DNA from 3 places in the Weissella sagaensis genome. Region 3 is predicted to be linked to each of the others. Evidence: riboswitches for the same ligand, from Rfam matches in the RefSeq annotation. Region 3 holds a riboswitch; each other region holds the start of a gene.
What was found. A riboswitch is a leader RNA that binds a small molecule or an ion and turns the genes downstream of it on or off. The one in region 3 is predicted to bind thiamine pyrophosphate.
Positions count from the first base shown of each region.

Region 1: it holds a riboswitch for thiamine pyrophosphate, as region 3 does, so the genes downstream of both, thiS (sulfur carrier protein ThiS) here and thiW (energy coupling factor transporter S component ThiW) in region 3, are expected to answer to the same signal.
Region 2: it holds a riboswitch for thiamine pyrophosphate, as region 3 does, so the genes downstream of both, thiD (bifunctional hydroxymethylpyrimidine kinase/phosphomethylpyrimidine kinase) here and thiW (energy coupling factor transporter S component ThiW) in region 3, are expected to answer to the same signal.

Region 1 is NZ_BLKA01000001.1:489,833-493,100, forward strand. It holds gene G7Y65_RS02505 (thiazole synthase) at 1-621, opposite strand, end outside; gene thiF (sulfur carrier protein ThiS adenylyltransferase ThiF) at 632-1,282, opposite strand; gene thiS (sulfur carrier protein ThiS) at 1,299-1,496, opposite strand; TPP riboswitch at 1,541-1,629, opposite strand; TPP riboswitch at 1,725-1,816, opposite strand; gene G7Y65_RS02520 (DUF368 domain-containing protein) at 1,887-2,723, opposite strand; gene G7Y65_RS02525 (GNAT family N-acetyltransferase) at 2,901-3,268, shown strand, end outside.
Region 2 is NZ_BLKA01000002.1:263,553-266,820, reverse strand. It holds gene G7Y65_RS03840 (Sapep family Mn(2+)-dependent dipeptidase) at 1-1,360, shown strand, start outside; TPP riboswitch at 1,410-1,507, shown strand; gene thiD (bifunctional hydroxymethylpyrimidine kinase/phosphomethylpyrimidine kinase) at 1,577-2,392, shown strand; gene G7Y65_RS03830 (TenA family protein) at 2,392-3,012, shown strand; gene G7Y65_RS03825 (MTH1187 family thiamine-binding protein) at 3,071-3,268, shown strand, end outside.
Region 3 is NZ_BLKA01000005.1:14,215-17,482, reverse strand. It holds gene thiE (thiamine phosphate synthase) at 1-301, opposite strand, end outside; gene thiM (hydroxyethylthiazole kinase) at 264-1,097, opposite strand; gene thiW (energy coupling factor transporter S component ThiW) at 1,097-1,615, opposite strand; TPP riboswitch at 1,719-1,821, opposite strand; gene G7Y65_RS06310 (LysR family transcriptional regulator) at 1,869-2,765, opposite strand; gene G7Y65_RS06305 (phosphoglycerate kinase) at 2,971-3,268, opposite strand, start outside.

The DNA of each region.
Region 1 (3,268 bases), on a different contig from region 3:
TGTATTTGCCATCACTGCAGCTGCACCCATTTCCATGGCTTCAGTCGCTTGGCTCGGACGACCAATACCAGCATCGACAATAATTGGCACGTCAATTTCATCAATCAAAATTTGAATCAAATCTTTTGTTGCTAATCCTCTATTAGTACCAATTGGTGCACCTAATGGCATTACCGCAGCTGCACCAGCTGCGACTAATTTACGAGCTGCATTTAAGTCAGGTAACATGTATGGCAAAACAATAAATCCTTCATCAGCCAATACCTGTGTTGCCTTAATTGTCTCTTCATTATCTGGTAATAAATATGTCTTATCAGGGACAACTTCTAATTTAATAAAATCACTACCACTCAATTCACGTGCAATTCGGGCCATACGAATTGCTTCTTGAGCATTCGTACTACCAGATGTATTAGGTAAGATAGTAACATCATCAGGAATATAATTTAGAATATTTTCTTCTTGCGTATTCGTACGACGAAGTGCCATCGTAATAATTTGCGCACCGGCATGATGAATTGCTGAATCAATTAATTCATATGAATACTTACCAGAACCCAAAATAAACCGTGAGGAAAAATGGTGTCCACCAAGAATTAGTTCATCATTATTTTCAGTCATTATGTTTCTCCTATTCTGACAATACGGGTTGGTTAGTCAATAAACGTAAAATCGCATTCGCTTCATGTCCGGCACATACCATAACACGTGGTGCCATCAATCCTTCCATGCCTTTGCTATAGCCATCCCCACAAATATAGACATTTGGTAATGGTTGCTTTGTTTGTATTTCATTGGTAAGATGCAACCCAGCCATCCCATTCCCCATAACCAATGGCTTATCAGGATAATGTTTTGTTGCACCTTCCAATAACATTGCCTTTGCTGTTGGATTATCAAATGCCTCACAGATAATATCAGCATCTGCAAATAATTCAGCAATGTTCTCTGATGTTATCTTAGTTTGCACCGTATCTATCTCAATAAATGGATTAAATTCCAATAAATTTTGCTTTAACGCCGTTACTTTTGGTAAACCAATTTGACTAACTTTATACTGTTGCCGGTTAAGATTACTCATTTCAATCGTGTCAAAATCAATAATTGTTAAATGACCAACACCACTACGAGTAAGGGCGATTGCAATATTAGAACCCAATCCGCCAGCACCTGCAATGATTACATGCGCTTGTTGTAATTGCTCAGTTGTACCAGCAACATTACGTTCCTTCATTCCCATAAAGAATTCTTTGACGTCTACGCCTTGAAACTTTGGTATCATTTCATCGTCCTCTTTTCTAACCACCACCTACAAAAGAAATTAATTCAACCTTGTCATTTTCAACCAAGATTTTTGTATCTAATTGATCACGATGAATAATTTCACCATTTAATTCAACAACAACATTTTGCATCATACTTGTCTTAGCTTTTAGTAAATCGGTTAAAGTTTTACCAACCATTTGATCCATTGGTTTACCATTTACATTAATCATTAAAAAATGCCCTCCTTTCTGATCATGAAAGAAGGGCATTTGCACATAGTCAAATATCGCTCTTCCTTCGATCGCATTACCGACATCAGGTTCATGGGTATTTCTCAGCCTTACGGCACCCCAGACGATGATTCTTTAGATTTAATTTTTACCAATCGCTCTATACGATCCGAATAAAATAAAAAAGGTAGTCTCTTTGCATACACAAAAAGACTACCCATTAATTTCTATAAATGGACTGTATCTTCCTGCGCAGGTATTAACCAAATCAGGTTCAGTGGGTATATTCTCAGCCATATGTGGCACCCCAGATACGTTAATTAACTTAACTACTTAACAGTAGCACGTTTTTTTTATTAATACAATCCTTTCAAGTAAGCGGTTCCATAATTAAATTGTTGTTGGTTTAACTTTTTGTTCCAGATTTCCCATCCACCAACCAAGCCAAGTTCCCAACGCTAACAAGGCAATTGCAAACAAGTAGTGCCAAATCGTAAATCCGGTATAGTCCAACGGCACAATCATGACGGTAGAAGCCATGACAATTCCAAAAATAGCATGGAATAACTTTGCATAAGCCACTTTGAACACATATGCCATCACTTTTGCAAATACTAAAACGATAACTAATAAGCCAACAATCAGTGGGACCAGTACTGATAAATCACCTGTTTTAATACCATCACTCATTCCTTTATATAATCCTAGGTAAATCAGAAAATTTGATGGACTTAGCCCTGGAACTAATAAACCTAGTCCAATCAAGCCACCTGATAATAACCAAGCACCTGTACTAGGTGTCATGGTCGAAAATAGGGGCTGTCCAAACCATAAGAATAGCAACATTAGCACACCAGTCATAACCATAATACCTAGATCAGCTTTAGAACGACCATGTTTACCAGCTTCTTGCCACAAAGTTGGAATCGTTCCTACAATGGCCCCAATAAAGAACCAACGTGCCACATTTTCTACTTCACCCAACATAAAACTAATCACAAAGGAAAGTAGAAAAATACCAATCACAGCGCCAATACCAACTGGCAGGAAGAATAAGAAATTAGCTTTGAAATTTTTGAATGGATTAGCCATGAATAATATCATACGTTCATATAAACCAAACACAGCAGCTAAAGCACCACCACTGATTCCTGGTAAAATAAATCCCGATCCAATTAATGCGCCTTTAACAGCACGGAAGATAGTATCTCCTGGTCGTTTTTGCATTGATTATAGCCTCATTTCATTTATCATTTTGTTGATATTTATATTATTTCTCTTCATTATATCTGATAAAGGCTTATAATAAGTTAAAAAATAGACTTTTATTAACTTAATGACAAAATTCTTTTTTAAGTTCTTTGCTATAATGAATTACAAAATATTTTTATGGGGGAATATCATATGCCTTTAACTTATACACGTCTAGCTCAACCAGAGGATGTTGATGCTATTTTTAGTATTATTCAACAAGCGGTTGCATATCTAGGTAGTCAAAATTCACCACAATGGCAGGGCACGGCCGAACCAAAACGCGATGAATTCATTCATGATATCCAAAAGGGGAGCGTTTATGTTTTAATTTATAATCATGCTATAGCCGGCATTGGTAAACTAGTACCCGGTCCAGAGCAAGCCTATGAAAATATTGATGGTTCGTGGCTAGGGGATGAAAAACAATATATGACACTACATCGCATTGCCATCGATGCCAACGTTCGGGGGCAAGGATTAGCACATCAACTAATTCATGATTTAGTTTTGCTATCCTT
Region 2 (3,268 bases), on a different contig from region 3:
ACTAGCAATTCCCTCCGTTCGTGATGATGCGTTAGCCACTATAGATGCACCTTATGGTCCAGGACCAAAAGCTGCATTAGATTTCATGATGGCTATTGCTGAGCGTGATGGCTTTGAAAATATTGGCACTGTGGGGAACAGAGCTGGTTTTATCTATGTTGGACCAGAAAATGATACACAACCTATTGGTGTCATCGTCCATGTTGATGTGGTTCCCGTTAATGATCTTGATCAATGGCAAACAGATCCATTTACGCCAACAGTTAAAACAGATAATCACTTATATGCACGCGGTGCTGATGATATGAAGTCAACTGTTATGTTAACTTATTATGCAATTAAGGCCATTCAAGATGCAAAAATACCATTGAAACATCAAATCCGTTTTATCATTGGTACCGATGAAGAAAGTGAATGGGCTGATATGCACCAATATTTTGCAGAAGAGGGTCCTTTGCATTACGGATTTTCTCCTGATGGTTCAGCCAATTTATCATATGGGGAAAAGGGGATTAGTCAATTAGATTTATACTTTGATTCTTCAAATAATGCTGATAATCCGGTACAACTTTTGAATTTTCATAGCGGTACTGCAACCAATGTGCTTCCTGGGTTTGCAACTGCAACGGTAGCTGGTATTGAGGTTGATACATTACAACCACTGTATAATCATTATCTTAAAACGGTAAACTTATCTGGAAATATTAGTGCTGTAGATGATTTTGTGAAACTTAACTTACAAGGTGTTGCAACCCATGCTGCTCGACCTGAAACTGGTAAAAATGCTGCAACCTACTTAGCTCATTTTTTAAATAACTTTGATTTTAGTAGCAATGCAACTAAATTTTTACAATTTATTGGTCAGACTCTACATGAAGATCCATTTGGTGAGAAGTCAGGATATGGTAAAGCAGAACCGAAATTAGGTAAAACTAGTCAAAATATTGGTATTACGGATTTTGTTGCGACTAAAACAGGGCACATCAACCTAAACTTCCGTTATTCATTAGCCTTTAATGAACCCAAAACTGTTAAACAAATATTACAAGATGAACCATGGTTATCTAAAATCACGCGTGATCCAGCAGGTTTAACACCACATTATGTTAGTCAGGATAATAAATTGGTTACTTTATTAGCGCAAGCATATCAATCAATTACAGGTGAGTTACCAAAACAAGGAATTAATGGTGGCGCTTCATTTGGTCGTTTAATGCCTAACGGTGTCGGCTTTGGTATTATTCCAACATCTGAACCTTCTCTAGCCCATCAAGCTAATGAATCATTTAACTTAGACAACTATGATACAGGTATGCATCTTTTAATTGCAGAAATCTTAGCACTAGCCGATAACTTATAATTAATATTGACCCGCATTAAAACCCATGTCATAATTAAATAACAATTAAATAATTTACTAGGGGAGCATTCTGCTGAGACGATTTACTATCGGACCCTTTGAACCTGTTTAGTTAGTGCTAACGAAGGAAAGTAATGGTAAAATGCGATTTAGAACACAGAGACCAGATATTTCCTGGTAGCTGTGTTTTTTTATTGTCATATTTGGGAGGAAATCATGTTAGAAGTACCACAAGTTATTACAATTGCATCAACTGATTCAAGTGGCGGTGCCGGCATTAATGCTGATTTAAAAACTTTTCACAATCAACAAGTTTATGCCGCAACGATTGTCGTAGGTTTAACTGCTCAAAACACATATGGTGTCCAAAACCAGTATGCAATTCCAACAGATTTTATTAGTGAACAGTTTAAAAGTATTGCTGATGATTTAAACATCAAAGCTGCCAAAACAGGTGCATTATTAGATGCAAATCGTGTTCATATCGTTGCGAAAGAGTGGCGACATTATGAGCTAGGAAAACTAGTGATTGATCCTGTTATGGTAGCTAAAGGTGGGGCGCAATTATTAAGCGATGAGGCAATTTCGACGATGATTAACGAATTAATTCCCCAAGCATATTTAATCACACCTAATTTACCTGAAGCCCAAGTTCTTGTTAATCAAACTATCATAACAGATGATGATGTTAAGCAAGCTGCCAAAAAAATTCAAAAAATGGGCGCTAAAAACGTCTTAATTAAAGGCGGTCATCGCAGTAATTCTGAAAACAACTATGCAGATTATATTTTATATGAAGATGGTTCTTTTGAATGGCTCGTCATGCCTGGTGTTAATACAAACCGTACACATGGTACAGGTGATACCTTATCAGCCTTTATTACGGCCAATTTAGCCAAAGGATATGACCTTAAAATAATTATGCCAAAAGCTAAAAAGTTTACTTATGAAGCCATTCGACAAACAATTAATGTTGGTCATGGACACGGACCATTAAATCATTGGGTTAAAACAACCATGGAGAGTGAATAATGAAATTTCACAATTATTTATTAAAACAAGCTGAACCAATATTAAATGACATTTATCAATCATCATTTGTAAAGGGCATTGGTTTTAATAATTTATCACAGCAACAACGCGATTATTATGTTGCACAAGATAGTTATTATACAGATGAATTTAGTCATTTATTTGATTTGACGATTACTAAATTAACAACAGAGCAACAAAGTACACAACCACAAACTTTAGACGAAACAGTAGCGCATGATGCTCTATTAGCTAGTCCAAATATGCTTAATATCCCACCAGATGATCATAATTTAGCTTATTTAGACCATATGAAAACAGAAATTATGTCTGGTGACGCAACTAATGCAATGTTGGCTCTATTACCATGTACTGAATCATATCATCTCATTGGTAAGCGTTATTTAAATACGACCGCTCATAACACTTATTCACCTTGGTTAGAGTACTACACGAGCTCAGCATACCAAGATTTTACACAGTGGAGTTGGCAAGTTATTGATGCTCAGATACCTGATTGGCAAAAATTACCAGTAAATGACCAAAAACGTTATTTAAATACTTATTTAACTTCGTATCAGTTTGAATTATCATTTTGGGAACATGCTGCCCAACAATAAACTATGCAATGAATGCTATAATAAAAATATGTTGATTACAGAAAAGGAGAAAATTTAAATGAATACATTAATTTCAGTCGCAATCGCACCATTTGGTGTTGGTGATGAACTAAGTAGTTATGTTGATGAAATCATTGGTGTCATTGAAACCTCTGGTCTAACATACAAAACAACAGCTATGGGCACGGAAATTGAAGGTGAATGGACTGATGTGATGAATACAGTTCAAAAAGCAATTGAAACATTAACTGATAAG
Region 3 (3,268 bases):
TATTTGGTCCTAATAATTTACGGGCCACATCAACTGGTAGTTCATCATCACCTATATGCGCCCCACTAGCATCAATTACCAAACAAATGTCAATACGATCATCAATAATCAACGGTAAGTGATACCGATCCGTTATCTTTTTAACTTTAATAGCTAGTTCATAATACGCACGTGTGGTTAAATCTTTTTCGCGTAATTGCACAAAAGTTACCCCATTAGCACATGCTGTATTAACTCGTTCTAAAAATGTTTCCTCGTTTTCATCATAGCGTGATGTCACTAAATACAATTCTTTTGCCATTAATAGTCCCCTTCATTTGATCCATCCAATTTGGATTTTGTTCACCCAGTAATGATAATTGGTTTAGAAATTGTTGTCTAAAATCAGCAATTCCTTTTGTTGTGGCGGTCATTTTAGCTTGTTCACCCGCAATATTTAAATAACTAATCGCCAAAACAGCAGCAGTCTCAGGCACAATTTGTTCACCTAATAAAGCTGCTAACAGTGCACCTAATACATCACCTGAACCCGTAAAACAATCCAATTCTAAAACACCATTCTCTAAAACCCACACATTATTTTGGGCTACAATAATATCTTTTGCTCCTGTAGCAACGTAAATTGAAGTAGTTGGTAGTGTTTTGAGTGCTGTTATTAACTCTGTAAATGCTGCAGGTGTTTGATCGATTTGGTTGCCATCCACACCACGACCATTTGTTTTCAATCCTGCAATTGCTCGCATTTCTGAAATATTACCACGCACAATTGTTGGTTCATACGTCATAATCGCAGTCGCTATATGCATTGCTGTCCTAGCACTTGCGACACCTACTACGTCTAAAACAAAAGGTTTATCATGATAGGCTAGCTTACTTGCAGCCAGCAAACTCTCTTCTTTAGCTACGGATAAGCTACCTAAATTTAACAAAACACTGTTTGTTTGTCTTGCCAAATCTGAAAAAGCCCGAACATCTTCAGTCATTATAGGTTTTGCACCAATATAAAGTAATGCATTGGCCACTGTTTCAACGGAAACCGTATTCGTTATACAATGAACTAACGGTGCAGTAGTCAATGGCATGGTTACTTTTTCCATTATCGTATCACCCTTTTCCCATTAAACACTTGCATCATATCTTTAAACAAAGAAATTTTCTTAGCTTGCTGCCAAATTAACCAAGCAGCTACCGCCCCCATTAATGTTGCCCCTAAAAATCTTGGCGTATACAACAACCAATATAAATCTGTTTTAGTACCTGTAAATAATACCATTACCGGATAAGAAACTAATGAACCAATAATCCCCGTCCCAATAATTTCGCCAATAATTGACCCGTAAATATTCCGCGTTAGGCGTGCACCAACACCTGCTAACAATGCACCGAAAACAGCCCCCGTTAATGCCAATGGCGGAATCCCCATCAAAAGCATTCTAATAATACCACAACATACGGCCATAACGGTTGCATATAATGGCCCCATTAAAACACCGGCCAATATATTAATAACGCTAGACATCGGTGCCATGCCTTCAATACGTAAAATAGGCGATAATACAACATCCAAAGCAATCATCATTGCTAAGTAAGTTATTTTCCTAACTTTTGAATTCATCTTAATTCTCCCAAAAATTTTACTGCTTATAAAAGTCAGACAACAAAAAAGGCCTTTTTGCAATAAAAAATCACAAAAAAGCCTTTATAAATACAATTACTCATATTGGTATTTTCACAATTCCTACGCTTAAATAACTAAAACAGGTACGAAGGGTCTAGAGCAATCCTCTTTCTCAGCCATAAATGGCTCCCCTTTGTGATTAATATTCTATTATATTACCATCATAACACATCAATCAACAAAATACTGACTAATTAATATGTTGGTTAACGACTTGTGTTATATATTTCCAAAATAGTTTATTAGCATTGGACTCATGCTCTTGTTTTAAACGTATAAAGCCAAAATTACTGGTTGTATTTAACCGCACCTTACGCTTAATCAGTTGATTATCATTACTAATATCAACACGCTTATCCATAACCAAAGCAATTCCCATACCATTTGAAACCATGTTTAATATTATATCAACACGTTTTCCTCGATAAGCAACAGCTGTTGTTAACTGCTGTCGTTCAACCATCATACTAAGTTTATTAAATACTAATGATTCTTCACCATCCAACACTAAAATATCTTCTTGTAAGATATCATTGATTGACAGTACTCTTTTGGCCGATAAGGAATGATTTGCTGGCAACACAGCCACTAAGCTATCTTGATCGGTTAACAGTGTTTCAAATTTATTGTTTAATCCTGTAATATATTGGCCAAAAATAATATCTGCTTGATTGTCTAATAATGAGTCAACAAGCTTACGATCTTTAATTTCAGAAAAATGTAATGTTACTTCTGGAAAATTTTGATGAAAAGAGCTCATTAATGAAAACCCTTCGTAATTTGAAAAAGCTGACATCGTATGAATTGTTAAGACATTGTCCGACTCAATATTATGTTGATTTAATGTTTGTTGTAATGCATCAAATTCATGAATGATTTTTTTAGCATACATTTCTGTAATACGGCCTGATTCAGTTAGCGAGATACGGCGATGTTCACGTATAAATAATTTTGTTTTTAATTCTTTTTCCAAGGCTAATATTTGTTTAGAAACATTTCCTTGTGTTGTATATAATCTTCTAGCTGTCTCAGAATAATTTTCGGTTTTAGCTAAGTCTAAAAACACATTAAATTTATGAATATCCATAATAGACTTCCTTATACATTACTATTTGGAATAGTTTATCACAATTATAACCTGTATGGCATCTCAATAATATTAAAAGTGTTTAAAATATTTTAATTTAAAATAACTTTCATGCTTGTATTTATAATGAACAAGTAGATTACTCATAATAAAAAAGCAATAAATCACCAAAATTGGTAACTTATTGCTTTTTAGTATGAGACATTTATTTTTCAGAAATAGCAGCGATTCCAGGCAAAGTCTTACCTTCTAAGTACTCCAATGAAGCACCACCACCAGTTGAAATATGACTTAATTGATCAGCAACACCTAATTGTTGTACAGCAGCGGTTGAATCACCACCACCAACAATGGTTGTTGCCCCATTTTCAGTCACTTTAACAAGTTCTTCACCAATAGCCAATGTTCCCTTAGCAAAGTTTTCCATTTCAAATACACCCATAGGTCCATTCCAAACAACTGTCTTTGCATCTGCAAGAACTGATTTAAATAGCTCAATTGAC